One region of the Niabella sp. ZPM-14 genome, then DNA from elsewhere that is predicted to be linked to it. Evidence: riboswitches for the same ligand, from Rfam matches in the RefSeq annotation. Region 1 holds a riboswitch; each other region holds the start of a gene.
What was found. A riboswitch is a leader RNA that binds a small molecule or an ion and turns the genes downstream of it on or off. The one in region 1 is predicted to bind cobalamin.

Region 1 (10,771 bases):
ATGCAGATTCCACTTCCAGGCCATGATCCTTTTGACGATTGTAATTAACATATCCCTGGCTTTGATAGGTGATGATATTTTTGGTATTGCGCGCAAATCCGACTACCCGGATATCCAGTTTTTCGTCAAGTGTGGTGTATTGCACTCCTCCGTCCAGGGTACGGGAGGTTTCCGGCTGAAGATCGGGGTTGGCGCCAAAAGCACCATACAGCTCTGATAAGGCAGGCGCTCTGAAGGCCGTTCCGTAGTTGATAAAGAGCTTGATCTGCCGGTTGATGGAATAGGATGGGCTGAAAGAATACGTGAAGTTGTTGCCATACCGGGAATGGTGATTCCAACGCGCTCCGGCTTCTATGTTCAGCCCCTTCCAGTTGCGGAGGAAAAGAGAAAGATAAGGGCTGATCATTTGCGTGCTGGTGTCAGCAGTTTCCGGATTAGGATTTTGCATTGTGATGTCATCATACCTGATGCCTGCTAATGTCTGGAAATGCGGATGCCAGTCGATGTTGCTGAACAGCTCCGCAGTTTTCTTATTACCTTTATAAGACTTGACGAATCCTTCAGGATACTGCCGTTCCACGTCATCAAAAGAAAATATCCCGTTTATACTGGCTTTGTCAAAGCGATACCGCGCCTGCGTTCCGGCTGAAAGCAATTCGGATAAAAACCGGTTTTGACCGCCCACAAAAGCATCGTTGGCAAAACTACTTTTAAAATAAGCGTAGCGGAAGAAGGGCTGCACATGGAACCGATCGGTCACTGCGCCATCGATATCCAAGCTGACAGCGTTTCTCAGCATGCCATTTCTCGGGAAGTCCTGTGTTCCCAACGTATCTTTTGCTTCTGCAATGCCTCCCGTTTCATCGTGCATGAAAGATATATTGTAAGAAGATTTGTCAACGCTTCCGCTGAGGCCTGCATGCGCCTTCAATGTGTTATAGCGCCCGTAGCTTAGTCCGCCATACAGGTTTGCCGGCTTGCCCGCGCCTTTTTTCGTAATGATATTGATCACACCGGCCAGCGCGTCTGTTCCATACAGCGTGCTCTGGGCGCCTTTTAATACTTCTATTCTTTCGATTGCATCCACCGGAAACATTCTCAGATCGTAGGCACCACCCACGCCGGTAGGATCATTGACCGGTACTCCGTTGACGAGGATGACGGTGTAGGCATTGGACGCGCCACGCAGGTAGACGCTCTTATCCTTACCTGGATTGGTGTTAGCCCCGTTGATGATCAGGCCTGCCTGTTCGTTGAGCAACTGCGCCAGGTCTTTTCCGCCGGCCTTCTCGAGTTGTGCACTGGTAATGATGGTTACCACCTTGCCTGTTTCGCTGACATCTTTGGGAAACCGGGTTGCCGTTACGGTCACTTTTTCTAATTGCTCATCAGCAGTTGTGTTTTGCGCTTCAACGAAGCCATAAGCCATTAAGGCGGTCATGGCCAGAATACATTTTTTCACTTTGACTGTTTTTGGTGATGGCAGGGAGAACGGGGAAGTATATAACGCACGGCGGTTACATCTTCACACTTTTCACCCGAAAGCCTGAATAATAGTTGATGTTGGCAGGTCTTCTGGCTCAGGGTTTACTTTGATGCCTTCCCGCCTGCGGAGTGCAGGCAGTGGCTCGTCTCAAAGCTGCTCTTCCATGAAGAGGCCCTTTACAGCTACGGGGATAGCGCCGGTCTTTCACCGGACTTCCCTTTTAATCCGCTGCCCGGTGGCAGCGAAACCAAAATCGCCGCAAAAGTAGTGAAATATGCCCATGTTGAATGATTGGACCTCAGAGGTTTTTGACACCTGCGAGGTTCGACAATGATTACCGCGCGTGGGGCGTGCTTTTATTTTACCAGCCCGGTCACTTCATGAAAAATAATGTAGAGACCCATGAGCAACACAAACCAGCCAAATCCCCGCTTTAACGTTGCGCCGTCCAGGTTGCGGCCAACAAAAGCGCCGAGCAGGATCCCGGCGACGGATATGGCAGTTATTTTCAACAGCAAGCTCCAGTCCATTTGATGATGCGTGACGTCGTCTGCAAAACCGATGAGACTATTGATGGTAATGATCACGAGCGAAGTCCCGATAGCGGTCTTTACAGGCAATCGCAATAAAATCACCAGGGCAGGGATCAGCAAAAATCCGCCCCCGGCGCCCAGCAAGCCAGTCACCAGGCCCACGCCCGCTCCATAACCTGCAATCCTGAACAGTCCTGCAGGTTTTAGAGGCTGAGCCGCTGCTTTGAGAGCACTGTCTTTGATCATGGAAAAGGAAGAACCGATCATCAGGACGGAGAAAAGTATCATGGTGAGAAATGAAACCGGAACCACCGTCCCCAGGATCACCAGCTCGCGCGGCAGATGTGGTATCACATAGTGCCGGATACAAAACACGGTGACGACCGATATCATTCCAAATACCACTACCGTTTTAAAATCGACCTGCTTCCGGACGAGGCTATGAAAAGAGCCGACGAGACTGGTAACGCCGACAATAAAAAGAGAATAAGAAGTGGCCAACACCGGAGCGACACCAAACAAATACACCAAAATGGGCACGGTCAAAATTGAGCCTCCTCCTCCGATAAGTCCAAGAGATAAACCAATGAGCAAAGCAGCCATGTATCCAACAATCTCCATAATCTGAATTGATGCAACGGTGCAAATATCTCATAAAATCCGAAAGCGCGCCCAACGGTCCGCTCGAGAGAAAATAAAAATGTCGCCGGTTCCCTTTCCCGTGAGGAATGCAAAGACCTTTTTCTTTATCTTCCAACTTGAATGAAAAAACAACTCGGACTGTTTGATCTTACCATGATCACCGTAAGCTTTGTGATCGGCATGGGCATCTTTCGCGCACCTGTCAACGTGGCTGCGGCCACTCCGGATATCACCACCTATTTTCTTTGCTGGCTCGCGGGAGGGATTGTTGCTTTTTGCGGTGCATTGACCTATGCGGAGATCGGATCGCGCATGCCCGCGACCGGTGGCTATTACAAAGTTTTTTCTTTCACTTATCATCCTTCAGTGGCATTTGCCATTAACTGTATTATTCTCGTGAGCAATGCCGCTTCCCTGGCTATGGTGGCTATTGTTGGCGGCGAATACATTGCCGGCATCCTTTTTCCTTCGGCTACCCATGTGCAAACAGTAGAAGTAGCCTTGGCGCTGACGGCGATCGTTATTTTTTATGGCGTCAACATGCTTGGATTGAAGATGAGTTCCAAAACACAGAACGTTTTAATGCTGATCAAGATCGGACTGGTCGCGCTGCTGATCGGCTCCATCTTTTTTGCGGAAGCCGCACCAGCGAGCGCTGCTGTATCCGATGCCGCCGACACGCCGTTTATGGATCATGTAAAGGCATTTGGCATCGGCCTGGTGGCCGTCAGTTTCACCTTTGGTGGTTATCAGCAAACCATCAATTTTGGAGAAGAAGTGAAAAACCCGGCGCGTACCATACCCCGAAGTATTTTTGCCGGCATCTTCATCATCGTTGCCCTATACCTGCTGGTCAATTATGCTTACGTGCGCGTCATCGGCTTTGAAGAGCTGAAGACGAGTAAGAATATCGCCGCCATCATGGCTTCAAAAGTGTTGGGAGCGAAAGCCGAAGCGGTCTTGTCGGTGTTATTGTTCTTAGGTGTGTTGGGTTATATCAACGGATCACTGCTGAGCAACCCCCGCGTGATGTATGCGATGAGCATTGATAAAGTATTACCTGCCGCCTTTGCCAAACGCAATCAGCAAGGGGTGCTTATCACGTCATTAAGCGGCTTTTCAGGCATCGCGGCATTGGTGGTGTTTTGGGCTGAAGAGTTTGACCGGATCCTGAGCTTTTCTATTTTCCTGGATTGCTTTGGTATGGCACTTTCTGCAGCCAGCATATTCGTCATCAGGAAAAGAACGACGCATCTTAGCGGGCCGGGCGTTTTTCGTATGAAGCTGTATCCCCTGTTACCGCTCATTTTTATCGCAGCGTATCTTTTTTTGGCAATCAGCATCTTAATGGATTATGATAAAAACCATTACGCCGGTCTAATAGGATTGGCTGTATTGGCATTCTTTACGGGGATCTATTTTTTGTTTATCCGTAAAAGAAAAGGATAGTAATTGATGGGGATGCCAATTGACTTGCAGGGCCTCCAGTCCAAACAATATTCCACAACATTCAACTATATTCAACAATACCAATATGGACCTATCATCGATTATCACTGAATTAGGCGAAGACCGCAACCGGTATTTTAATGCCGTATCACCTCCCATCTGGCAAACCAGCAATTTTTCTTTTGACAGCGTAGAGCAATTCAGTCATGCGTTTGAAGACGAGCGTAATGAATATATTTATAGCCGGGGCATCAATCCGACGACGGACATCCTGAGAGAAAAACTTGCCGCTTTGGATGGCGCTGAGGATTGCCTCCTTTTCAACAGTGGCGCAGCAGCGATCTTTGCAGGAATATTTACCCAGCTAAAAGCGGGTGATCATATCGTTTCTGTGAAGAACCCCTACAGCTCTGCCAAAAAAATGTTTGATGCCATCCTTCCGAGGTTCAACGTGAGCGTGACCTACGTTGATGGTAAAACCATTGAAGACTGGACCGCCGCGACAAAAGACAATACGACTTTATATTATCTCGAATCCCCCAATAGCTGGACCTATGAATTGCAACCTTTGCAGGAAATCGCTGATTTTGCCAGGCAGAAAGGAATCGTAACCTTTATTGATAATACTTACTGCACGCCGATTTACCAGAATGTGATTTCGATGGGGATTGATATTGCCATGCAAACGGCAACAAAATATATTGGCGGGCACAGCGATACCCTCGGCGGGGTGCTCTGCGGCAGCAAGGCGATGATGAAAAAAATATTTGACACGGAATTCATGACCATCGGAAGCGGCCTGCAACCTTTCAATGGCTGGCTGCTCCTGCGCGGACTGAGAACGCTGCCCATGCGACTCGAACGCATCCGCCAGACCACCGCGCAACTGGTTCACTTTTTAGATCAGCATGAACAGATCGAAACCATCATTTTCCCTTTTCATCCTTCCTTCGATCAGCACGAGCTGGCCAAAAAGCAAATGAAGGCAGCGCTGGGTTTGGTGACGATCACGATCAAAGATCCCACGCGCAAAGGCATTATCCGGTTTTGTGAAAGCCTCAAACATTTTTTGATGGCGGTCAGCTGGGGCGGCCATGAAAGCCTGGTGATCCCCCGTTGTGCCTTCATCCCCGAGCATGCCTACCAGGAAGACCAGGAGCATCACCGGCATATCCGTCTTTATTTCGGACTGGAAGATGCTGACTATTTACAAGCGGATCTGGCTCAGGCTTTAAGCCAGTTTGACTAGCGTCTGCAGAAAGCAGCGGCGTATTGTATGAATGGATAATCAATGCTTTATAGTTGATTCGTCCTCTCAAATAATGCTTTCGTCCTTGAACCGATATTATAGGCAGCAGGGGTTCCTTCCAAGCTGATGGGGCACTTATCTTTGTGCAAGAAAGACACTTTGGTATGTCTTTTGCTCGAAAATTAGTTTTGGCTGATTTTAAACCTCATCTAATAAACACGGTTCATTAATATGAATAAAATCATTGCTGTTGTATTTATTGTACTCCTGGCCACCTTTAATGCCGACGCTCAAAAAGGACAAAGACTCAAAAAATTAGTAGGTAAAAAGTCCGCTATCTCTTCCACACTGCCTTTATCAGTTATTGAAATTCCCACCGGTACCTTTGTTATGGGGGATCAGTCAGATACTTCTTCTGTTCTGAAAAGAGAACAATCCAAACCTGTACTGATCAGCGGATTTTATATGTCGCAGACAGAGATCACCAATGCGCAATACAAGGAGTTTGTATACTGGGTGCGTGATTCGATAGCCGCACGGTTGCTGGGTGGAGAATATGTAACGATCGTTGCGGGCGACACGGCCGTCAACTGGGACCGGGCTTCTAAGATCAATTACTCAGACCCCGCGATCATGAATGGTCTTGGCGACATGTTGCTCGATCCTTCTAAAACGATCAATAACAAAAGGACCATCGACCCGCAGAAACTGGTTTATTTACTTCAAGGTTTCAACTACCAGGAAGCGGCGAAACGAGAGAACCGCAACCGGGCACCCAGCGAGTTCATTTATAAATATGCGGTGCCCATCTATCCCGACACGTTGTGCTGGATGAGAGATTTCGGCTATTCCAATAATGAGCAGATGGCCGTGGGTTATTTTGCCAGCCCCAAATACCAGAATTATCCTGTTGTTGGCGTCAGCTGGAACCAGGCCAATGCTTTTTGTGATTGGATGACCAAACAGAAGATCAATTCCTATCAGAATAAAAATAACCTGGCGCGGGGCGGTAAGTGTCGCCTCCCTACCGAGGCCGAATGGGCTTATGCGGCCAGCCTGAATAAAGCCAACAACCCCGACCAACCGGTCAACACCGACGCTGATGCAGACGGCATCCCCGATATGAATGCGCAAGGCAGGATCTTTCCTGTATATGTCAACCAGCGCAAAAAAGGCGAAGCCGGATTATATAATATGAGCGACAACGTTTCCGAATGGATGATCACTTCTTATTACGAAGGAGGTGAAAACTTTCAAAACCGGTTCAACCCTGATATACAATTCGGAACCTCTCAATCCCAATCCAAATTTCAACGACGCAAAGTATTGAGAGGCGGTAGCTGGAAGGATGCGCCTTCCCTGATCACTACGGCCAACCGGTCGTATGAAGACATGGACGCCACCCATTCCTATATTGGTTTTCGCGTGGTGGTCAACCTACCGGAATAATTATCAAACCTCAAAAAATCAAAAAAGACCTATATGCAGGCAGAAAAAAACTCGAACATTCAGCGCTATCTGAACATCTTCTTCTCGTTAGGTGCAGTACCTGTCTTATTGGGTGCTTTATTTAAACTGACCAATACCGCGCCCGTCGGCGACCCTGACACCTGGCTTAAATTCGGGATGTATACAGAAGCCCTGGTGTTCCTGATCTACGCATTGATGTATGCCTTTAAACCCGAAGCCTTGGACGATGCTACAACCGTAGCGGTTGTCGAAACGCCTGCGGTTGCCAGGACCTCCCGGACCGGCAGCGCGCTTGCATCCATGGATGAAATGTTGCAGGCGGCAGACATTACTCCTGAATCGCTGAATAAATTAAGTGAAGGATTTAAAACCCTTGAGACCAATATCAACCGGATCAGCAGCGCCTCTAACAGCGTGGTGGAAACTGAAGAATATGCTAAGCAGGTAAAAGAAGCCACTTTATCCATTCATCGCGTGAATACCTACTATAACAAGCTGGCAGAAACCTCTCACGCGTTGATCAACAGCGCCGAAGATGCGAAGGCGACACAGAGAGAGATGGCTGAGCTGGCGCAGAACCTGGCCAAACTCAACCAGATGTACAGCAGCATAATCTCGGCCATGCAAATGAAAGGTGGGTAATCAGCCTTCCTATCCGTTTAGATCGACATTTAATTCGACATTTAAAATCCTACATTCCAAATGGCTTTACCTAAAGAGCCCCGTCAGAAGATGATCAATGTGATGTATTTGGTGCTGACAGCATTGCTGGCACTGAATATATCAAGCGAGGTATTGAATGCTTTCAGAACTATGGATAAAAGCTTTTCTAATGCCAACGCCACGATCGATAAAAAAACGCAGACCATCTTTGCTTCACTGGAACAAAAGATCAACGATCCCAAAACCAGAGACCTGGCCGCCATCTGGAAACCAAAGGCAGACAGGGCAAAGCAGTTGTCTGATGAAATGGTGCAATATATCGACAACATTAAAACACAGATACAAAACGAAGCCGGTGGCGCTAACGGCGGACATTTCAACGAAAAGAATACGAACGCCGCCACCAAGATCCTGGTAGATGGAACAGCGGGAGCCACCTTATTCAATAAACTGACCGATTATAAAAAAAGTTTGCTGGGCATTGATGCGAAGATCAACAGCCAGTTCCAGAACAGCCTGCCGCTCGATCTGAGCATGCCTGAAGTGCAAAACAAAAGTAACAACACCTGGGAAGCCGCTTATTTCAGAAGAACGCCTGCGATCGCGGCGATTACCCTTCTTTCGAAGTTTCAAAGTGATATTAAAAATGCTGAAGCACAGGTGGTAGAATATTGCCACAACCAGATCGGGGAAGTACAAGTAGTGTACGACGAATTTCAGGCGCTGGCCACCGCCAATGCGCAATTCCTGCTTCCGGGCAGCGAATTCACCATTACCGCCGGTGTGGGAGCGTTCAGCAAAAATGCAAAGCCTACCGTTACGATCGACGGAACACCGGTTCCTTTGAATGCAAACGGACTGGCGGAATATAAAACAACGGCAGGTGGCCCCGGGACCTACACACGCAAGGTGAATATCTCCTTCGTGAAACCCGACGGCACTACCGCGACACTTACAAAAGATATTACATACGTGGTGGCCTCTCCTACAGGCCTGACGGTGAGCGCGGACGCTGTAAAAGTATTATACATCGGGCTTGAAAACCCGGTATCTGTGGGTGGGGGCAGTGGCACCAACGCCAGCAACCTCCGCGTTTCCATCAGCCAGGGATCTATTTCCGGAAGCAAAGGACGGTACGTTGCGAAAGTGACCACGCCCGGGATCGCGAAAATTACGGTGAACGACGGAAAACAAAATACCACTTTTGATTTCCGTGTCAAATCCGTTCCCGCGCCAACCGCGATGGTGGGCAACAGCAAAGGAGGCCGCATGAGTGTGAACTCCTTTAAAGCGCAGGCCGGTGTTCGTGCCGAACTGGAAAACTTTGTATTTGAAGGCGTGAAGTTCACGGTGTCAAGCTACACCATGACCTTTACCGGTGCGGGATATCCTGAATTCATGCACAAATCCGTAAGCGGTAACTCGTTCAATTCTGTACGTTCGCTGATCGAAAGGGCCAGACCAGGCGCGACGATTACAATTGATGAGATCAAAGCAGCAGGGCCGGGTGGTATGCGCACCTTGCCGCCGATAGCATTTAACCTTTACTAATTAATATATAGTTTTGGTTTAATATTTGAGGCATTACAAGGCATATTTGAAAGTACTGCTTGAACAAAATAAAAATGTTAAACGGTTGATTTTGATGGATTAGCCACCCGCTGACCAAAGAATCGCTATAAAAAATATAAACGAATGAAGTTTCTTTTTTACTGTACGCTACTTTTTTCATTGCTGCTCAGTAGCGGGGTGATGGCTCAGCGCGCACCGCGCAGTGCATATGACACCCCTGCTCCGTCCAAAAGAACGAACACGCCTCCCGAAAGCAACACGGGAAGAACCAACCAGGGCGACACGGTTCCCGCTCAGGGCGGCGAAGGCGGCGATTATAACAGCGGCATGCCTGAAGCGAACTTACCCCTCGAAGTCATTGAAGACGATGGAGAGGGCGGCTTGTATGGCACCAGTCGCCGCTCGTTAAGAAAAGACAATATTTTAGCAGACGATAATACTGACAGCACAGCAACACCTCTTCCCTACACGCCGCTGTATTCTGCTGATGCCTTGTACCGTGTAAGAGTATGGCGCACTATTGATGCCCGCACCGATCAGAACGCGCGGTATTTCTACAACAAAGCAATTGAAGGAGAAGATAACAAACGACTGATCAACATCATGCTCAAAGCGATTAAAGAAGACAGTGTGCAGGCCTTCAGTAACATTGATGACCGGTTCACCACACCTATCAGCTTCGAAGAAGCCTTGCAGGGTTTTGGTGGCGGCATGGATACATCGGCGCGCTATGATATGGAAGGAAACATTGCCGGCTACCAGGTGAGAAGCCGCGCAGTATCTCCCGACTCCATCTACAAGTTCCGGTTGAAGGAAGAATGGTTGTTTAACAAACGCGACGGAAAAACCTATGTAAGGATCCTGGGTATCGCACCGGTGACCAGCTATACGACTTCAGACGGATATACCATGGAAAACAGCGAGCATGCGGTTTTCTGGATCTATTATCCCGACCTGAGGAAGGTATTGGTAAGAAACAATATCAGCAATCCGCTCAACCTGGGTGGCTATGTAACCTGGGAAGAAGTGTTTGAAAACAGGCTGTTTGAAAGCCGCATTCAAAAGTCCACGCTGGATGCAGAGAACGGGTTTAAGAATACGCCGTTAACAGCAGAACAGGCGGAGATCACGCAACGGCAACTCAACAACCTGAGTGCGCAGGGATGGGCCCGCTAAATCTGTTGTTACCATCTGCGCGCGATGCATCCAGCCCAAAGAGAGGCACATTATTTGCGGCATCGTGAGGCGGTTGTATGCGAGTAGGGCCGTTAACAGGCTGTACAACTCAATGCTACTACATATTTTCGTTAGAAACTACATACGATGATCTTTATTAAAAAAACCTTTTGCCTTCTATTCGTTGTATTCAGCGGTTCCTGTTTGCTGAATGCACAGGATTACCGGCCTCAAAAAAATAGTGTTGGTTTAAACTTCGGCGCTCTTTCTTATTCAGGACGCTTTGCAGTAGGGAGCTCACTGGCGGATCATACGTCTTTGTATGCCTCCGTGGCCTACAGAAGGAGGGTCTGGGATAAGCTATACGTCCGGGCAGAGGCTTTTGGCGGACGCTTGAGAGGTGATAACCTGCGCGCCGAATCCCAGCAAGGCAAACCGACAGGGCGATTCCAGACAGAAATGGCGGAGCTATCGGTAAAAGGCGAATACGATTTTATGGAACTGCACCGGCATAAGTTCACACCCTTCCTT
Region 2 (10,771 bases), 1.1 Mb from region 1:
ATATCGAAACACTTACGGTAGACAACCAGGCTTTTAGAAAAGTGCTGTACACATCAAAGCATATGCAACTGGTATTGATGAGCCTCCTGCCGGGCGAAGCCATCGGGGAAGAGGTCCACGAGGAAAACGACCAGTTCTTCCGCTTTGAATCGGGCACCGGAACCTGCACGATCGATGGCCATGAATATGCTGTTGCCGACGGATCGGCGATCATTATTCCGGCGGGGTCCAAACATAATGTGGTGAACACAGGAACCACGGAACTGAAGATGTACACGATCTATGCGCCGCCCCATCACAAAGATGGAATTGTACGCGACACAAAAAAGGACGCCATCGAAAAGGAAGAAGATTTTGACGGACAAACTACCGAATAGATCCATGTTTCGCTGCATCAACCTTTTATTATTGACCATCTTTTGCTGCCGCTCCGTCGTGGCACAGCAGCCTGCGTTTCATATTGAACGCTCGGTAAAGCATTACCGTCAAGAAGCAGCGAGACAACCCGAAACCAGAATGGGTTGAACTGAAGAGCCGGATACCGGGACTGGTCTACGATCTGCGATATGCAAGTGACAGCAACTTCATGCACCGGCGCATGTACCCGCGGGATACGCGCACTGCTTTTTTAAGAAAACCCGCTGCTGATGCCTTGTTCCGGGTGCAGGAGTCGCTGCGCAAAAAGGGTTTGGGATTAAAGATCTTCGACGCTTACCGGCCTTACTCCGTCACTGAAAAATTCTGGGAGCTGGTGCGGGATGAACGATATGTCGCGCATCCTGCCAAAGGCAGCTATCACAACCGGGGCACGGCAGTGGACCTGACGCTGGTGGACCTGGAGACCGGTCGCGAACTGGACATGGGAACGGGATTTGACAGTTTTACGGATACTGCACACCAGGACTTTCAGCAGCTCCCGCCGCAAGTGCTGGACAACCGCTCTTTACTGCGATCCGCGATGGAACTGCAAGGATTCCAGCCACTTCGTACAGAATGGTGGCATTATACATATCGAAGCGAAATCAGTTTCAGCGTGATGGATATCAGCTTTAAACAGCTTAGCCGGTAAGCTGCCAACCTCTGAGATTTTTACAACCTCACAGGTTGCGATTTGTTAAGGAACAGCTGGCTGATCATAGCCAGCACATACACCATAACAGCGCCGATCAGATTCAACCAGAGGAAGCCCAGGCTGATGACCTGGTATTCATTGAGCATAAACAACACGATCGTAATGATCTCCGTGATCACTGCGGCCCCAAACACTGCCGTGCCGCCGACACGCTTCGCATAAAACGCTACCAGGAACACGCCGAGAATAGTGCCATAGAAGAGGGAGCCTAATATATTCACCACCTCGATCAGGCTGCTGCTCCAGTTGGCAACAAACATGGCAACACCGATACAGAACAGGCTCCAGGCGATGGTGTATATTTTGGAATAGGCGTAATCATCGCGCTTTGCACGCGTAAAATATTTTTTATGGATATCAATGACGGTACTGGATGCAAGCGAGTTAATGGCCGCGGCGATGCTGCCCCAGCTAGCCAGGAATATAACAGCAATGATCAATCCGACCAGCCCGGCGGGAAGATAGTCCATCACAAATTTCAGGAAGATATAATTGGTGTCGTTATCGCTGCCCCCGTTTTCATTGATCAAACCTTTGATCTCATTTCGGATAGACATAACGCTGTCCTGTAAGCCGCGCAGCCCCTGCAGCTTACTATCTGCATTACCGGCAGCATAGTTTTCCAACAGCACGGCTTTCTGCTGATTCACGTCTTCCAGCTTCGTCTTTAATACATCCAGTTGTTGCCGGTGCTCAGAGTTTTCCAGGCGGGTCAATTCATAGTCATTGAAGAAAGCGGGCGCTTTATGGAACTGGTAAAACGCGAAAACCAAAACCCCGAGCAAGAGGATACAGAACTGCATCGGCACTTTAACGATGCCGTTCATCAACAATCCCATCCGGCTTTGCTTCAGGTTTTTTGCCGTCAGATAGCGTCCCACCTGCGATTGATCAGTTCCGAAATAAGACAGGGCCAGGAAGAATCCGCCGATAATGCCACTGAAAATATTGTACTTGTCTCCCCAATCGAAGGACCCGCTTTCGGTTCCGGTGGTGATAACATTGAACTTGCCCAGCTTTCCTCCTATCGATAAGGCGTCTGTAAAACCAATACCTTCCGGCAAACCCTTGACCATATAATAGCCGGCTAAAAACAAAGCGAGCATGATGATAAAAAACTGCAGCTGCTGCGTGTAAGCCACTGCACGGGCGCCACCGCTGACCGTGTAAATGATCAGCAAGCCGCCGATCAGCAGGTTGGTCAGGTAGATATTCCAGCCGAATATGGCTGATAAGATCAGGGAAGGCGCAAAGATGCTGATGCCGGTCGAAAGCCCGCGCTGGATAAGAAACAGCAGCGAGGTTAAGGTTCTCGTTTTGGAATCGAAGCGGTTTTCAAGGTATTCATAAGCCGTGTATACTTTGAGCCTGCTGAAAACGGGAACGAAAGAAATACAGATAACAATGGCTGCAAGCGGTAATCCGAAATAATACTGCACGAAACGCATCCCGTCGGTATAAGCCTGTCCCGGGGCTGCCAGGAAGGTCACCGCGCTGGCCTGTGTGCCGATGATGCTCAGCAACACCACGTACCAGGGCATGCTGCGGTTAGATAAGAAATACCCATCGAGATCTTTACTGCCACGGCTTTTATATACACCGTATAATATGATCAGCACGAGCGTACTGCAAAGCACTATCCAATCTAATCCGGTCATGAAAACTTTTTAGTGAGATAGTAAAAGAACAGGATCAGCAATACCAGCACCAGCAATACCAGCAGGTACCAGGATCGCCAGGATCTGAAGAGTGGAGGCCTGTTATCGTCATCCTGAAGATTCATCGTTTGGATCGGAGACTATTTAGAAAAACGATGCCCAGCCCGATCACCAATCCCAGCATCAGTCCCAATCGCACTCTCTTGATGAGCGTACCCACGACCAGTCCTATCACAATGGCTACCAGGAACGCCATTTCTCCCCGCCTGATTCCCATGATCGTTTTTTTATTATTGTTGTTCATTTTTAAAAATCCTTTTGCAAGCTATGCAGCGTAAAACTGATGTATTAAAGTTCCGCTTATGGCTTGCCGCGCTATTGCTCTTTTTGATTCAATGCAATCAGGTTGGCCAACAAGCGCATCGCGCCGGGCACTGCTGCCGGCAGCTCCCTGAAAAATACCAGGCCGGTATAAGTGAAATTCCCTTTGCCATAAGTCGCCGTAATCAGGCTGCCTTCGTCCGCGCGCTCGCCGGGATCGGCCATAGATAACAGAGGTGTAAAATGCTGGTCCCAGCCACCCGCATGATAAATGCTGCGCTCCTGAACCCAGCGTTCAAAGTCTTCGTCGGTGATCTTGTTGGGAAAGTTAAACACTTTATGTGAAGGCGCCATTATCGTTACTTTGGCCCGCTCGTCCGTGATCCGGTTGCGTGTAATGCTAAAATCGTAAGGCCCGATCTTGGATTTCACTGAACCCAGGTAATTGCTGGTGTTATATTGAACGATCAGGTTACCTCCCTGCTCTACATAATTCATCAGCTTATCATAATATTCATCCATCCACTCATTGGTGTTGTAAGCCCTGACGCCCGTAATGATAGCGTCAAAGCGCTTCAGGTCATACACGGGTAAGGTCGTGCGATCCAGGATCGTAACATCGTAGCCCATCCGCTCCAATACAACCGCCACCTTGTCTCCGGCGCCGGGAATATAGCCTACTTTTTTTCCTGCGGTTTTCAAATCAATATTCAAAGTGGTGATGAAGTCAGGATAGAAATAGCGAATGGACGGAATATGATCATAGTCGATACTTCTCAATGCCAGATGATAACCTACGGTATCCTTATCGGTCTTTTTGTTGGCATAAGCGGTCAATGTGTATACTTCTTCCGGAGCATGTTTTTCTGTCACATCAAAATTAAACACGGCCGTCTTGCCGCCGCCCAGCTGAAGCGAGCGCTGCTGAACGCCGGAATAATCAATACCGGTGAGGCCTGCAGTAATATTTCCTCCAATGTTAGTAAATGCATGAAGCTGAGTCTGCACACTTTGTGTTCGATGATCCGTTCTGTTGAACACCAATAAATTAGGCGACGCTGTAATTGTCGCGGGTGGCACCACGATCAACGGCTGATAGATCTCTCCCTTAACCGGATCGGTGTGTTTATACCTTACCGGCTTTTCAAACAAGAATCGCTGGCCAAGAATTTCAATGGAAAACTGCGCGGTATAGGCAGGCTGTACGTCGGCCTCTCCAATCAGTTTCTGATCTCCTACAAAAAACAGCCCTTCTTCTTTCCGTTCGTTCAACCAATACGGCTGCGTAACTTCCTTGGTCAGAGGCACCCGGATCTTTTCGTTCCAGGTGAGATTTATATTTTTTTCCAGTGTTTTATTGACATCGGTATTGGCTCCCGCAAGCGACAACTGTTTTAGAGCAGCCGGAACGCCCAGCCGGTTGTTGACAACGATATTGACCGGCACGTCACCCGTCTGAACCGCAAAAGGCTGATCCGTATACGCATCAATATATAAGCCGCTGCACTGCGCCACCAGGTCCTGCACTTCTTTTTTCTTTTTGCTGATCCATGAAGCATCGCCGCTTTGATCCAGCTTCTGATACAAAGCAACCAATGCCTTCACAGAGGCTTGCGGCGCCGCCGGATCAAACTGCTGCTCAATATCTTTGACCAGGTTTAAAATTGCCGGTCCGTTCTTGCCTATCCGGCTCCAGGTAATATCAACGCCGTCCAGTAACTGGCTTCGGGGAGCATCGCCGCCCGTTGTTTTGAAATATTCATAACTATCGCCACGCGTGGCTGCGGACCCAAAGCCCTGGGACTTATGCTGGCTGCGGCTTTCAGCCGCTATCTCGCCGTAGCTCTTGCCCAATAAGGTATTAAATCCGCCGACGTTGACATGAAACTGGGATGGGTCGGTGGTATTGTTTCCTCCGAAATTGAAGGTGTTCCAAAGAATTCTTTTGGCCTGCCAGGGTTGCACGTATTGCAGTTGTTCTTTGAACCGGCCGGGATCAGCCGCGGCTTTGAAAGCTTCGTTAGCAAGGATCGCGCTGGCCGTATGATGTCCGTGGCCACCTTCGCCGGTTACCGGAAAACGGGTGATAATAACGTCGGGTTGGAAATTCCGGATCACCCAAACCACATCTGCCAGCACTTTTTCTCTATCCCATTTGGTAAAAGTCTCTTCCGGATTCTTTGAAAAACCAAAGTCATAAGCCCGGGTAAAAAACTGTTCGCCGCCGTCGATCCGGCGTGCGGCCAGTAATTCCTGCGTTCTGATCAGCCCCAGCTCAATGCCTTGTTCGTCCCCGATCAGGTTCTGCCCCCCGTCTCCGCGGGTCAGGGACAGATAGCCGGTTTTGTACAGCTTATCATTGGCCAGATAAGCAATCAATCTTGTATTTTCATCATCCGGGTGGGCTGCAATATATAATACAGACCCTAACACTTTAAGCTTTTGGATATTTTGCAAGATCTGGGAAGCGCTTGTAGGTTGTGCAGATAACGCTGCATGAAAAAGCAGAAAAATAAAAGTCAAAAATCGCATCTTCATCTTACGAAAATAACAGAAAAGCGAAGAAGTTTCGCACAACGGAACAAAGAAAAGGTCCTTGCATCATGACTGGTTCTCGTTGTGCGAAACAGATCTTTAAGACTGATATACCAGCTGCCTTAGTTCTTTTGCAGCACCTACCATTTCAATCAGCGCTTTTTTCGTCTCTTCCCAATGCCTCGTTTTCAACCCGCAGTCCGGATTCACCCAAAGCTGCTCCGCCGGTATTACCGCCTTTGCTTTTTCCATCAATGCTACCATTTCAGCCTTAGACGGCGTTCTGGGAGAATGAATATCATACACACCAGGTCCTATCTCATTTGGATATTTAAAATCGGCAAAAGCGTCCAGCAATTCCATTTGGGAGCGGCTGCATTCAATAGTGATAACATCGGCATCCATGTCCGCAATATGTTGAATGATATCATTGAATTCTGAATAACACATATGCGTGTGGATCTGCGTATCATCTTTCACGCCGCTTGCAGAAATCCGAAAAGCTTTCACGGCCCATTGTAAGTATTCCTGCCAGTTTTCTTTACGCAGCGGCAAACCTTCCCGGATAGCGGGTTCGTCAATTTGGATGATCTTAATTCCCGCTTCTTCCAGATCCACTGCCTCATCTCTTATCGCTAAAGCGATTTGCGTGCAGGTTTGGCTACGTGGCTGATCATTGCGGACAAAGCTCCATTGCAAAATCGTCACCGGCCCGGTAAGCATTCCTTTCACCTTTTTTGGGGTAAGCGATTGAGCAAACGCTGTCCAGCGCAATGTCATCGGTGCGGGGCGGCTTATATCGCCATAGATGATAGGCGGCTTTACGCAGCGGCTGCCGTAACTTTGCACCCATCCGTTTTTTGAAAACACAAAGCCATTCAACTGTTCACCAAAATATTCCACCATATCATTGCGTTCAAACTCTCCATGCACCAGTACGTCAATCCCCGTTTCTTCCTGCCAGCGTATGGCTTCTGTGGTCTCCCTGGCAATTAAATGATCGTATTGTTGCTGGGTTATGATGCCCTTTTTTAATTTGGCTCTCCAGCTTCTCACTTCAGCTGTCTGAGGAAAAGAACCAATAGTGGTGGTAGGAAATAAAGGCAACCCTAATGCTGACCGCTGTTTCTCTTTTCGTACTGAAAACTTGCTCCTGCGCTGATCGTCTTTTTCAGTAATAGCGGCTACGCGATCCGCAACCTGCTTGTTATGAATTAACGCAGACGTTTTCCGGCTTTCGTTCGCGCTGGTATTCTCCGCCAGTTTTACATTTGCTGTAGCTTCATTTTCATGGTTCGCTAATTGTTTCAGGGTTACTACTTCTGCTACCTTTTGCTTAGCAAATGCAAGCCAGTTCTTGATTTCGGGAGTAAGTGTTGTGTCGTCTGTCTCCAAATCGAGATCACAGGGCACATGTAACAAAGAGCAGGACGGCGCTATCCAGATTCTGTGTGAGCCTATTTTTTCTACTGCTTTATTGATCAGCGAGAGGGATTGCTGGAAATCATTTTTCCAAATATTCCTGCCATCCACAACACCTAATGAAAGATGAGTTCTGGCGTTTATCAAACCGGTAGTCAAAACATCATCTAACTGTTCAGGGCAGCGAACCAGGTCGAGATGAATGGTTTGAACCGGAAGGTTTACAACAGTTTGAAGGTTTTCTCCATAACATCCAAAATAACTTGCCAGAATAATATGCAAATGGGGAAAACGGCTCTTAATGTCCCGGTAAGTTTTTTCAAAAACTTTTCGCTCGGACTCGCTTAGGTTTAATGAAAGACAAGGTTCGTCAAATTGAATATAGTGGGCATCGACATCATCCAGCTTACTGATAAGCTCCAGGTAAACGGGCAATAACTTCCGGATCAATTCGAGCCGGTGAAACCCCTCTTCTTTTTCTTTGCCTAACATCAAATAAGATACAGGCCCCAGCAGAACAGGCTTTGCGTTGATGCCACTTTTCTTTGCTTCCAAAAACTCATGTACCACTTTTGTGTTGTACAAACTGAATGACTGGTTGGCGGTAAATTCAGGAACCAGGTAATGATAATTGGTATCAAACCATTTGGTCATTTCCATTGCGGTTACATCGTGCCCATCCTGCTGATATCCTCTTGCCATTGCAAAAAGCAGGTCAATGTCGGGCAATTGTTTTGCTTTCATTAGCTCATGATACCTTTCAGGAATAGCGCCTACCATAAGGGAGGTATCCAGCACCTGGTCATAAAAAGAAAAATCATTGCAGGGAATCAGATCGACACCGGCTTCCTGTTGCAACTGCCAGTTTTGATGGCGGATCATCTTTCCTGCTTCCAATAGTTGTTGCACGGGGATTGTGCCTGCCCAGTATTGTTCGCAGGCTTTCTTGAGTTCACGCCGGCTACCAATCCGCGGATAGCCTAAGTTGTGTGTACGCATTTTTTGCTTTTAAGATGATAAAATCAGTTAAAAGCTCTTTGGCTCAACTTCAGCAAATACTTGAATGGATAAAGAGAATGTAAGGTATGTACATAGCTATTCCGGCAGGGCACACTACTCCCCGAAATAAAAATGCATCACTGACGGTCTGCTTCATTCCACGAAAGCATTGTCAATACAGTAAAGGCAGGTCTCCTGGCTTATAACATTTTCACCGTCCTTCCCACCCCGAAGGCATTGGGGCAGTGGACAACAACGGGTGAAAACTATTCGTTATTTACAGTTGCGGGACAGCTTGTGATTTACACACAATTCCCTATTAATCTACGTTAAGTAAAACCTTTTCCGTCTGATAAAGAAATAAAGTAAAGAACTTGGGGCGCAAAGGTAATGATAAAAAGGGCAGTAAGCTTTTAATCCTTTATCACGGCTGCATGCCATTTTTAGAGGGTGACGCTTTTTTACGGCAATGTATACAGGGAACTCAATATGAAAGAAAAGCCTTATGTATTCTTTATAACAAATTCAGGCAGCTGCACAAGCGCTTCAACGTTGGATACGACGGTTAATTTATGTAATGGATTTTCATACAAAAAGCCGTTGTGCAACATGGTTTCGATATGGGCCAGCAAGTGATCGTAAAACCCGTTGAGGTTAATAATATATATGGGTTTGTCGTGTATGGACAGGTTGTTCCAGGTGATCATTTCGAACAGTTCGTCCAGCGTACCGTAGCCGCCCGGTAAAATAACGGCCGCATCGCACAGCTCATACATTTTCCGTTTGCGGATATGCATATCGCCGACCACCAATAGTTCGGTGATCGTTTTGTGAGATCGCTCGCGGGCATCCAGTATCTCAGGGATCACGCCGGTAACACTACCACCGTTGTGCATCACCGCATTGGCCACGTCGCCCATCAGTCCTACATTTCCACCGCCATACACCAGCCGGATCCCTTTAGATGCCATCCACGCGCCTAAAGCCGTGGCCTGACGGGAAAAGACCTCATCACGCCCCTCTTTCGAACCACAAAACACTGCCAGCGATTTTATTACCATGACTGTAAATTTTCTTTACAAAAGAGCAGCATTTTTCCCTATCTTCAAAAATTAGTTTACCGAAACCAGTTCATTCATAAAAATTTAATATGTCCGCAGGGTTCCTATTTTCTATTGTCATTGCTTATTTTGTTTTATTGCTTGTAGTTGCGTGGAAAACCAGTAAGAATAGTAATAATGAATCATTTTTCATCGGCAACCGGAGCAGTAACTGGATGTTGGTGGCTTTCGGGATGATCGGCACCTCGTTGAGCGGCGTTACGTTTGTGAGTGTGCCGGGCGCTGTGGGCGCCGATGCTTTTGGCTATATGCAGATCACCCTGGGTTATATGATCGGATACCTGATCATAGCCTTTGTCTTGCTCCCCCTCTATTACCGGCTTCAGCTGACGTCCATCTATGGCTACCTGAAGACGAGAATGGGCATGCTTTCTTATAAAACCGGCGCCTGGTTCTTTATCATCAGCCGGCTGTTGGGCGCTACTGCCCGGCTGTACCTGGTGGTAAATATCCTGCAGGCCACGATCCTTGATAGCTTTGGCATTCCGTTCTGGATATCGACCCTGATCATACTGGTCATGATCATACTATACACATTTGAGGGCGGTGTAAAAACCATCGTCTGGACCGATACTTTGCAAACATCGGGTATGCTGCTCGGCCTGATCATCTGTACCATTTACCTGTTGCAACACATGGATATGAATATCACGGAAAGCCTGGATGCCATGCGCAGCGCCGGCCTGTCGCGGATATTTGGTACGGATGTTAATTCCAAATCGTATTTCGTCAAACAAATACTTGCAGGCGCTTTCATCTCATTGAGCATGACGGGGATCGACCAGGAAATGATGCAGAAAAGCATTTCAGTAAGCCGCCTCAAGGACTCGCAAAAGAATATGGTGTCCCTGGCCTTTATTATGGTGGTCGTGACCGGGCTGTTTTTATACCTCGGCGGACTGCTGCATTTATTTGCAGCGCAGGAAAACATTGCTGCGAAAGGCGACGCATTGTTCCCCACCGTGGCCGTTCAGCATATGCCTCCTTTCATTGCGGTGACCTTTATCATCGCGCTGATTTCGGCGTTGTTCCCCAGCGCAGACGGCGCTATGACGGCGCTCACTTCTTCCTTTTGTATTGATATTGCCGGGATCAACCGGCGTAACGATATAACGGAGCAGCAAAAAAAACGCTTCCGTCAAAAGATACACCTGACAGTGGCTTTCCTCTTTTTATTACTGGTACTGATGTTTCATGTGATCAATAACAATAGTATGATCGGCATCATCCTGAAACTGGCCGGGTATACTTATGGTCCGCTGCTGGGTTTGTTTGCCTTTGGTATTTTTGTGAAAAGAAGGCCACAGGATAAGCTGGTGCCGCTGGTTTGCTTCATCGCTCCTATCCTGTGCTTTTTAATCGATGCCAGCCAGTCCTTCCTTTTCGGTGATTTCCAGATCGGACTGGAACTGATCATTGTCAACGCATTCCTGACATTTATCGGGCTCTTTATGATCTCTAAAAAGGTCGACGCAAGCCAGCTGGAACAAGATAGTGTACATTAAAGATGACGGTTGTTAGATGGCGGTTGACAGAGGTGGGTGGCCAACTGTCATCTGTCAACTATTAACTGCCATCTGTCA
Region 3 (10,771 bases), 570 kb from region 1:
CAGTCATTGCAGGCGCATCCATTGTCGGGAGGTGCCGGAATAAACTTCTTGTGCGGACTGGCTTTTTCCATCTGGTGGAGAATGCCCGTCTCTGTAGCCACGATAAATTCAGTGGCTTCGTTTTCCATGGTGTATTTCAACAAGCCGGTTGTGGATCCGATAAAATCAGCCATTTTCAGGATTACGTCTTCACACTCCGGATGGGCTATAAACTTAGCGTTTGGATGCTGTTGTTGCAGCTTGGTGATCTTTTCCAGGCTGAATATCTCGTGGACCATGCAAGCGCCATTCCACAGCAGCATGTCGCGTCCTGTTACCTTGTTGATATAAGCGCCCAGGTTTTTATCCGGCGCAAAGATGATCTTTTGCTCTTTTGGAAAGCTATCCACAATGATCCGTGCATTGCTGCTGGTAACGATCACGTCGCTTAAGGCTTTGATACCGGCGCTGCAGTTGATATAACTCACCACCACGTGGTCTGGGTGCTGTTCTTTGAACTTCTGGAACAGTGGCGGCGGACAGCTGTCGCTCAGTGAACATCCGGCTTTGAAATCAGGGATCACCACTTTTTTGGTCGGGTTCAGGATCTTGGCTGTTTCCGCCATGAAATGCACACCGGCGAAAACGATCATGTCAGCATCCGTCTTTTCTGCTTCCTGCGCCAGGCCCAGGCTATCCCCGATATAATCGGCAATGTCCTGGATATCAGGCTCCTGGTAGTAATGCGCCAGGATCACGGCATTCTTTTCCTTCTTCAGCCGGTTGATCTCTTCGAACAGATCCAGCGTCGGATCCACTTCCATGTCGAGAAATCCGTTGGCGTCCAACTCCTGCTTTGCATTTTCCAAAACTGCTGTTTCCATGATCAAAAGGTTTAAATCCGGTGCAATGATACAATGCTGCCCGAAATTTTTTGAAACAATTTTTTCTGAAGCCCTTTATTATCCTAATAATAATTATATAATATTTTTTAAAATAAAACCTATTATTATTAGTAGTGTGAATTAGTGGATAACTCACAATTCACATTTATTACAAAATTAGAAGTTAATTGTTTTCCACACAAAATGAGGGATATTCACAACTCTGTTGCCATGCTGGGCCTGCGTCACGCGGGATATTCACAAACCTGTGGATTTCCACTTCTGAATAAAAAAAGGAGTCACCCGGAATTTACATTGTGTTAATATTCGTGGTATAATTTTCAGGGAACGCACGTTTCCACCCCCGGGATCGCATCCACCTGTTTTTATAATCCAATAACTCCATTTCATATAAACGTTTCACACAGGGATATCCACATTTTTCAACCTCCATTCACATATCTTTGGGGAGAAAAAAGTGGATATCCCGGACGATTTCGCTTGCTAAAGCTGACAAACAGCTATCGGCGCCTAACCGCCCGGATAAAAAAAATTTTTTCCGCTACGCGGATATTTTGATCGAAAAAAGGCCTGTATGAAGAAATTGATACTATTGTTATTCCCCGTTTTTATTTCTTTTTTAGCAAAAGCAGACGAAGGTATGTGGCTGCCTCAGCTGCTGGAAACGCTTAACGAGAAGAGAATGCAGTCGCTCGGAATGAAAATGAGCGCATCCGATATATATAATGTAAACAAAGGAAGTCTTAAGGATGCCATCGTGAGCTTTGGCGGTTTTTGCACCGGCGAGGTGATTTCAGACAAGGGATTAGTGCTCACCAATCACCATTGTGGATTTGATGCCATACAAAACCACTCCACCATCGACAAAAACTTTATAAGAGATGGCTTTTGGGCCCGGTCGAATGCCGAAGAATTACCGAATCCAGGCTTGTTTGTTACTTTCATTGTAAGGATCGACGACGTGACAGACCAGGTGTTGACAGGCGTTACCTATAATATGGCCGAAAACCTGCGGCAATCACAAATTGACCGCAATGCACGCAAACAGCTGGATGGTGTGAAAAAAGAAGCGTACCAAAGCGCTTTTATCCGCCCATTTTTTGAGGGTAATAAATATTACCTCTTTGTAACAGAAACCTACAATGATGTAAGGCTGGTGGGAGCACCGCCTTCGGCTATCGGCAACTTCGGAAAAGATACCGATAACTGGATGTGGCCCAGGCATACCGGCGACTTCAGCATGTTCAGGATATATGCAGGCAAAGACAACAAACCTGCTGCCTATTCTCCGGATAATGTGCCTTACCAACCCAAGAAGTCCTTATCTATTTCCATGAGCGGCATGGAAGAGGGCGACTTTACGATGGTCTTTGGATTCCCGGGGCGTACTACGGAATACCTCCCCAGCGAAGCGGTAGATCAGATCATGAAAGTGAACGACCCTGCCAAGATCCTGATCCGGGACAAAGCCCTGAAGGTGATTGATAAATATATGCGCGAAGACGAAGCCATTAAAATACAATATGCCTCAAAATATGCGGGTATTAGCAACGCCTGGAAAAAATGGCAGGGCGAAGTATTGGGGTTGACCAATACCAACGCGGTGCAAAAGAAACTGAAATATGAAGCGGATTTCGTGAAAAAGCTGAATACCCTTCCTGGTTTGAAAAAGCAGTATGGTACCGTGTTACAGGAATTAAATGACGCCTATAAACGATTGAAGCCGTTGGCATTGGCGCGTGATTATTATCTGGAAACCACCAGTAAAATAGAACTATTCACCATCGTCCAACGGATACGTGCATTGAACAGCAAAAGGGAAAAAGCCAATTATTCAGAAGCGCTCACCAAAGAAATTGAGTGGATGAGTGAATTTCTGAAAGAGCACAGCACCCGCGTGGACCAGGATGTCTTTGCCGCCATGATGCAGTTGTATATCGAAAACCAGCCACCAGCCTATGTTTCAGACTATGCCAAACAACAAAAGAAACCATTTGGCAATTACAAAGCATGGGCAACCGATCTGTATGGTAAAACTATTTTTGCAGACAAAGAGCGGATCATTGCCTTATTAAAGACAGGTCCATCTGTTCTATTTGATGCGTTAAAAACCGATCCGGCGGCCAGGCTGGTGCTTTCTATCTCCGACTTGTTTGACAACCAGGTGGCCCCCGGTTTGAACGGGCAGCAAACGGCGATCAATCAATTGCAAAGAGATTACATGAAGGCTCAAATGGAGGTGTTCAGCGAAAAGACTTTTTATCCGGATGCCAACAGCACACTGCGGGTGGCTTTCGGCAATGTCAATGGATATACATCTCCTCTCGGGAAAAAATATGAATTCTATACTTACCTTGACGGAGTGATGGCAAAATACAAGCCGGGGGACTACGAATTTGATGTTCCGGAAAAACTGCGCGAGCTGTATAAGAAAAAAGATTTTGGCCGTTATGCCGTCAATGGAAAGGTGCCGGTTTGTTTCATCGCCTCCAACCACACCACCGGTGGAAACAGCGGCAGTCCTGCGTTAGACGCATATGGCAACCTGGTAGGTCTCAATTTTGACCGGGTGTGGGAAGGTACCATGAGCGATGTGAATTATGATCCATCAATCTGCAGGAATATTATGGTAGATATCCGGTATGTCTTGTTTATTGTTGATAAATACGCCGGCGCTACACACCTGATCGATGAGATGAACCTGGTGTATCCGAAGAAAAAGTAGTGAGCGGAAGACAAACTTTCGGATTGATACGGGCGCGCACCGATCAGTTAAACCGGATCAAAGCAAGTTATTGGGATTAGGAATCAGCTTCAGGATTTTGTGTAGATTATCCTCGTAGTGTTTTTTGTCCAGCTTATAATAATAGGCGCCCTTCTTTGAGTTGCTTTTGTCTTTTTCCTTTTGTTTGATCAGTAGTTTTGTTGATAACATCTTGCGGCTAAAATTCCCTTTATCCAGCGTGGTATTGAATACATCTTCAAAAAGGCTTTGCAATAACGGCAAGGTGAATTTTTCCGGCAACAGCTCAAAAAGGATCGTGTGCGACGCAGCTTTATATTGAAGTTTCTTCTGTGCCAGCAGTACCATTTCGTTGTGATCAAAAATAAGAGGAGGAAATTCTTTTATCGGAAACCACTGCGCTTCAAAATCCGTGTTGATGGACTCCTGGTATTTATTAATATCGATAAGTGCAAAATAAGCGATCGAGATCGTTCGTTGTACCGGGTCGCGCTCGGGGGATGAGAAAGTGTGAAACTGTTCCAGGTAGATGCCTTCCAGACCGGTGAGTGTTTTCAGGATCCGGTTAGCCGCCGCATCCGCGCATTCTTCTTCGTTGACGAATCCGCCCATGAGGCTCCATTTACCCTTTTCCGGTTCCAGTCCCCGCTTTACCAGCAGTATTTTCAGTCGGGTACCGTCAAACCCAAAAACGATGCAGTCAACAGCGACAGTGAACTTCGTAATGCGCTGGTATCTTTTTTCCCTGGTCAAAATGTAGATCTAATATATTTAATAAAGTGGTTTCGGACTTATTATAGTAACCATGCAGCGCGCGAGAGGCTCAAGATCATGTACTGCTATTGTTACCGGATAGATAAGCTTTTTTGCTGAAACAGGCCGGTCATTGCCGTCTCAGGTAAAATAAATTATATATTTATTTTTCTTAAAGTTAACGAGTTCTGCTGTTATAACCAAGGTTTCAATAAGAAAAAGAAAGCTCATCGACGCAAGACCGACCAAAAATACAAAACAAATGATTTATTGTCAGCTCAACAATTAAAACCCTGTGCTGTACCAAAACCGCGAAGGGTCGGACCCAACCGGACCGGCCAATATTAGGGAATGTGCAGGATATTTGCTGCTTTGACTTTTTGAAATTTGGCTTTTGCAGCTATTTAAAGCAGTTTATGCTTGATTCGGGGTGAAATGAGCGGGGCATTTAATCGTTCGAATTAACATTTTTCCATCACCCTCAGCGCGCTTTTGGTATTTAAGCTTTCCTGTTTCGGTTTCCATTTTGATCTGGCCGCCCTGCTTATCCACGCTCCCATCCATCGGATTACTATAAATAAATTATATTGCACAAAATCTTTTTTATAGTAGCTTCGCTGCACCTGTAAACAGGCTGGTGGAAACTAAACTTTACTCGGTTGAAACGCCCCATTGACTGTATATCACGGAGTGGGCATACAAATAATAAAGGCGTTACATCGTACCAACTTAAAAAACAAAAGATAAAGGGATGAAATTTATAGCATCATCAAACGCTTTGCTTAAACAACTGCAAAATCTTTCGGGTGTGATCAATGCCAATACAGTGTTACCTATATTGGAAGACTTTCTATTTGAGATTGAAGCCAACAAGCTTACCATCGTTGCGACCGACCTGGAAACAGTGATGAGAACAGAAATGGAAATCGAAGCGAAAGACAATGGCCGCGTTTGTATACCCGGTAAGATCCTCATCGACTCCCTTAAAAATATTCCTGATCAGCCGTTGACATTTAATATCGATAAAAACTTCGGCGTTGAGATCACCAGCGATAGCGGAAAGTATAAAGTGATGGGCGAAAATCCCGACAATTTTCCGAAAGAGCCGGCTGCCGATGATACCACTTCTTTCACCATGACCTCTTCGGCATTGGTGACGGCCATCAACAAAACCTTGTTTGCTACCAGCACCGATGACCTGCGTCCGGCCATGACCGGCGTGTTCTTCGAGTTGGATAAAAACGGCATCCAATTCGTGGCAACAGATGCGCACCGTTTGGTTCGTTATAAAAGAAAAGATGCAGAAGCTACCGGTGGCGACAATTTTATTGTTCCCCGCAAGCCACTCAACTTATTAAAATCAGCACTGCCTGACAACGAAGATGAGATCACGCTGAATTATAACAGCAATCACTTTTTCGTGACACATGGCACCACCCGTCTCAGCTGTCGCCTGATCGATGCGCGGTTCCCGGATTATAAAGTGGTGATCCCATCGGAAAATCCGTACAGGCTTACCGTAAACAGGCAGGAGTTTCTGGGTGCATTACGCCGTGTAAGCGTATTTAGTAATAAGAGCACTTACCAGGTGGCACTAGACATCAGCGGTAGCGAACTGCAACTGGCGGCCCAGGATGTTGATTTCAGCTTCGAAGGTAACGAGCGCATGAAATGTCAGTACAATGGAGAAGATCTGCAAATCGCCTTCAACGCCAAGTTCCTCATCGAGATGCTGAACAGCACGCACAGTGAGGAGGTATATCTCGAACTGAGCACGCCCACCAAAGCAGGCCTTATTAAACCGGTAGACCAGGATGAAAATGAAGAGTTGCTGATGCTGGTAATGCCGCTTATGCTGAACCAATAATCGTTATTTACCCAACAAAAGTTGTTATGGCATCTTCGTTGCGTCGCAGTACGTTCATCGTCCCGATTCTGTCTGTATTGCTGGGTGCTGCCCTGTTACCATCCTGCGGAAGTTCCGGGAAGTCAACCGGAGCGCCAGCTCCATCCGTCCCGGCTAAGCAAGAGGCGAAAGTCGTGTTCCCATCTCAAACGACAGCCACACCCGCCGATATAAATTATGTGTACGACTACGAAGCGTTGTTCACGCCGGCGCAGGAAAAAAAGCTGGATTCATTGCTCCGCAATTTTGAAAAGAGCAACCTGATCCCTATTAAAATAACCACGGTTAAAGACCCGTCTATAACCGCTGACCGCTTCCAGGAGGCCAACAAAGCTGCATTAGCAGAATGGGCAGCTGTACACGGCAAAAGCGATAAATGCATTTCCATCAGCATCAGCAAAAACCTAAGCCGCGTGTCAGTTGATTATGGTGCTTTTGTCGCCCGGCTGTTGAGCGAAGCCGAAACATCCGGCATTATTGAAACACAGTTCCGCCCCGCATTTCAGAAAAATCGTTATTTCGATGGCACTTTAGACGGCGTTACATCGATCATGAATACGATCCGGAAAAACATTAAATTTTAAGAAGACAGGCACGAGCCATCCCTCGTTATTTTTGTTGCGTTCATTGAACGCTGTTACATCCCCAAAAGCCTGCGTCGGTAATCCAATATGTTATTGTTTCTTTCCAACAATAACAGGAAGAGTTAGAAGGCACTGAAGCACGGCCATATTGATTACAGATAACAACGAACCTACGGTTCTCCCCCATTCAGCGGATTGCTCTGGGCGCGGATGCTTAAACGCATTCCAATGTCCACACATTATTGGAGATCTCCTTTGCGCGAAAAATTTTTATTCCGCGAGGCGTAGTTATTCTTTAGCATGATTAAAGCCTGGTTAAAAGAAGGGTTATTCAGCAATACAACACCGCATCAATCCGCCTGAATGCGCGTCATCTCTGTGTTGTGGCATTCTTTTCTCTATTTAATCGTCTCCATTTCTTCACGAACACTTACCTTTGCGCCGCATTGGTTCAACACGTCCTTCCCGGACGCGGTTGATTAAAAGGGAATCAGGTGCAAATCCTGAACAGACCCGCTACTGTAAGTTCTGATCAATGCTTTGACACATCTTAGCCACTGTCCGCCCCCGCGGATGGGAAGGCCGCTCAAAGTGAGAACAAGTCAGGAGACCTGCCAAAGCAGCTATCTTTTAAGCTTTCGTGGACTGAAGCTTGAATGCAAAAAATGCTTTTAGTAGCAAACTATTTGTTTTCAATTGTTCGCAAAGCTGTTTGATTCTTTTAATCAAATAGTTAATGCAGTATGGTGTAGCGCGCCTTTGGCGGTGCGGGATTTTGTTGTCGTTATTATGTTGTGCAGGCAAGACGCTTGCGCAATCGGCCGACTCTTTGTGGGTAAAGGAACTGGAGCGGGTGGAGGTGAACAGTAGTAGAAAGAGGTTCATGTCTGCATCCGTCACGCCCGTGCAATCCTTATCCGGCACGGCTTTGCAGCGGCTCAATGCTTTTTCTGTTGCTGATGCAATCCGTTATTTCTCCGGCGTACAGTTAAAGGATTACGGCGGTATCGGTGGTTTAAAAACCATCAACGTGCGCAGCATGGGCACGCAACATGTCGGCGTATTCCTGGATGGTATCCCTGTGGGAAACGCACAAAACGGAACGGTGGATCTTGGTAAATATTCTTTGGATAATATCGAAGCCATCGAACTGTACAATGGCCAACGTCCGGAACTACTCCAACCCGCAAAGGCCCTGTTTGCCTCCACCGGTTTATATCTTCAGACGGCCCGGCCCGGCCTCGATGCGGCCCACTCTAAAAAGATTCGTGCTACCTTTAAAACCGGGTCTTTCGGATTGGCCAACCCATCTCTATTATGGCAGCAAAGGTTTAAACAAGATCTTGCTTTGTCAGCAAATGTGGAAGTCGTAACAGCGCATGGTAAATATAAGTTTCGCAAACACGAAGCTTTGTTTGACACGACGGCGATCCGTCAGAATGCAGATATAACGGCCCTTAGAGCAGAGGCCACCCTATTCAAAACTTTTCGTCAATCTGGAGAAGCTTTTATCAAAGCCTATTACTATCAATCCGACAGGGGGCTGCCAGGCGCCGTTGTCGAAAACAGGTTTTACAATCCGCAGCGATTGGGTGACCGCAATTGGTTTTTACATGGGTCCTATAAAACAATCGTTTCCGAAAAATACCAGCAGCTCTTTCATATCAAATACACGAGCGACGAGACCCGGTATGCCGATCCTGATTATATCACAACGACCGGGCCGCTAAACAATGTCTATCAGCAACGGGAATTATATGCATCACTGGCACAGCAATACCAACCCTATCCCTGGTGGCAAACCGCCCTGTCTGCAGATATCTCCTACCATACGCTGGAAGCAAACCTCTACCGTTTTGCTTATCCACGGCGGTACTCTTACCTCGGTTCTTTCAATAATCATTTCAAGTGGAAGCGCATGTGGGTACAGGCAGCATTGTTGTATGGCTATTTTGATGATAGGGTTAAATATTTTGAAGGGGCCTCCGACCGGAGCGTGCTGTCTCCAACATTTGCCGCTTCCTGGCAACCGCCAGGCACGAAAGATGTGACCATCCGTGGTTTTTATAAGGAAAGCCTGCGCATGCCCACCTTCAACGATCTCTATTACACGCTTGTCGGAAATACTTTTTTACAACCTGAATATACGAGGCAATACAATATCGGCTGCACGTGGATGAAGGACATAAAATTTGTTGTCGATCATATTTCGCTGCAGGCCGATGCTTACTATAATGAAGTAACCAACAAGATCGTTGCCGTTCCCTCGGCCAACCTCTTTCGCTGGATGATGTTAAACCTCGGGCGTGTTCATATTAAAGGACTCGAAGCCAATCTTTCTTTTACAAAGAGGCTCGGCGCGGGCCTGGTCTGGAACAATGGCCTTAACTACACCTGTCAAAAGGCGCTGAATAAAACACGCGGCCAATCTTCTTACAACCAACAGATTCCTTATATGCCCGAGCATAGCGGCACGATGCACGGATCGATGTTGTGGAAAACGGTGACACTGAATTACAGCTTCATTTATACAGGTGCACGATATGCCCTGCCGGAAAACACATCGGGCAACTATTTACAACCCTGGTATACAACCGACCTAGGCTGTGTATACGAACATAGTAAAACGCCGCGTGGCTGGAAAGCCGGCCTTGAGATCAATAATCTGTTCAATCAGTATTATGATGTGGTGCTCAACTTCCCGATGCCCGGCAGGAACTATCGCCTATCCTTCACCCTATATCTCTGAAACAAAAATGATCTTATCATGAAACAAAACCCTATAACTACCGCCACCGCTTTTTTTATTGTTTGTATATGCGTAATTAGTTCCTGCCGGAAAGAGACTTCCTTCAACGAAGGAACAGCCACGCCCCTTCCGCCGCAAGCGGACTCCGCCATCGCAGGCTTTTATCTTTTGAATGAAGGCAACTGGAATACCAATATGGCTGCGCTCGATTACTATGATTATGCCAGCGGCGTCTACAAAAGAAATATCTATACTCAGTCAAACCCTGATGCAACGCTGGGTCTGGGCGATGTGGGCAATGATATCGGAGCGTACGGAGCAAAATTATATGCCGTCATTAACGCGTCTGACAAAATCGAAGTCATGGACCTGGCAACGGCAAAACGCATCCGGACCATTACCCTCAAGAATTGCCGCTATATCACATTTGCAAACGGGAAAGCCTACGTCAGTGCCTATAATGGCGATATCGCGCTGGGATCTAATGCACCTAACGGGATCGTGGCTGAAGTAGACACTGCAAGCCTTGAGATAAGCCGCACGGTAGAAGTCGGCAGACAACCGGAGGAGATGGCTGTTGTGGCGAACACGCTGTATGTCGCCAACTCCGGCGGCTACAGTCCACCCGATTATGAAAGAACGGTATCTGCCATCGATCTGTCTTCTTTTAAAAAAATAAAAGATATCGATGTTGCCATCAATCTGCATCGCTTAAAAGCAGATAAAGACGGAGATTTATATGTCACTTCGCGCGGAGATTATTATGATATTCCATCCCGGCTCCTCGTATTAGATACAAAGACGGCTTCGATAAAGAAGACTTTTGATATCGCTGCTTCAAACCTGAGCCTGGCGGGCGATTCGGCGTATGTGATCGGTTCTTCTTTCAGTTATAAAACAGGAAAGTGGGAAAACACTTTTCACCTGATCAATACCCAAACAGAGACTTTGCTGAATGCCAGCTTTATCAGGGACGGCTCTGAAACAGCGATCGATAAACCCTACGGAATCACAGCAGACCCTGTAAGCCGCAACATTTATATCACGGACGCAAAGGACTATGTATCCTCTGGTGTATTGTACGGATACAATGCCAGCGGGCAAAAGCTGTTCAGCGTTAGCTCCGGGAATATTCCTGCCCACTTTGCTTTT

Region 2: it holds a riboswitch for cobalamin, as region 1 does, so the genes downstream of both, metE (5-methyltetrahydropteroyltriglutamate--homocysteine S-methyltransferase) here and ACU37H_RS08530 (TonB-dependent receptor plug domain-containing protein) in region 1, are expected to answer to the same signal.
Region 3: it holds a riboswitch for cobalamin, as region 1 does, so the genes downstream of both, ACU37H_RS10875 (TonB-dependent receptor plug domain-containing protein) here and ACU37H_RS08530 (TonB-dependent receptor plug domain-containing protein) in region 1, are expected to answer to the same signal.

Annotation. Positions count from the first base shown of each region.
Region 1 covers NZ_CM181148.1:1,998,379-2,009,149, forward strand. The annotation lists gene ACU37H_RS08530 (TonB-dependent receptor plug domain-containing protein) at 1-1,462, opposite strand, end outside; cobalamin riboswitch at 1,549-1,753, opposite strand; gene ACU37H_RS08535 (sulfite exporter TauE/SafE family protein) at 1,843-2,640, opposite strand; gene ACU37H_RS08540 (APC family permease) at 2,782-4,110, shown strand; gene ACU37H_RS08545 (trans-sulfuration enzyme family protein) at 4,196-5,359, shown strand; gene porK (T9SS ring complex lipoprotein PorK/GldK) at 5,591-6,808, shown strand; gene ACU37H_RS08555 (GldL-related protein) at 6,842-7,471, shown strand; gene porM (type IX secretion system motor protein PorM/GldM) at 7,532-9,043, shown strand; gene porN (type IX secretion system ring subunit PorN/GldN) at 9,188-10,240, shown strand; gene ACU37H_RS08570 (autotransporter outer membrane beta-barrel domain-containing protein) at 10,388-10,771, shown strand, end outside.
Region 2 covers NZ_CM181148.1:947,499-958,269, forward strand. The annotation lists gene ACU37H_RS03955 (cupin domain-containing protein) at 1-377, shown strand, start outside; gene ACU37H_RS03960 (M15 family metallopeptidase) at 560-1,069, shown strand; gene ACU37H_RS03965 (sodium:solute symporter family protein) at 1,090-2,790, opposite strand; gene ACU37H_RS03970 (hypothetical protein) at 2,787-2,915, opposite strand; gene ACU37H_RS03975 (hypothetical protein) at 2,912-3,094, opposite strand; gene ACU37H_RS03980 (PIG-L family deacetylase) at 3,166-5,649, opposite strand; gene metE (5-methyltetrahydropteroyltriglutamate--homocysteine S-methyltransferase) at 5,746-8,067, opposite strand; cobalamin riboswitch at 8,236-8,426, opposite strand; gene ACU37H_RS03990 (LOG family protein) at 8,571-9,128, opposite strand; gene ACU37H_RS03995 (sodium:solute symporter) at 9,218-10,693, shown strand.
Region 3 covers NZ_CM181148.1:2,570,762-2,581,532, forward strand. The annotation lists gene nadA (quinolinate synthase NadA) at 1-863, opposite strand, end outside; gene ACU37H_RS10855 (S46 family peptidase) at 1,459-3,609, shown strand; gene ACU37H_RS10860 (NUDIX hydrolase) at 3,667-4,380, opposite strand; gene dnaN (DNA polymerase III subunit beta) at 5,132-6,247, shown strand; gene ACU37H_RS10870 (TPM domain-containing protein) at 6,274-6,870, shown strand; cobalamin riboswitch at 7,301-7,503, shown strand; gene ACU37H_RS10875 (TonB-dependent receptor plug domain-containing protein) at 7,607-9,619, shown strand; gene ACU37H_RS10880 (YncE family protein) at 9,638-10,771, shown strand, end outside.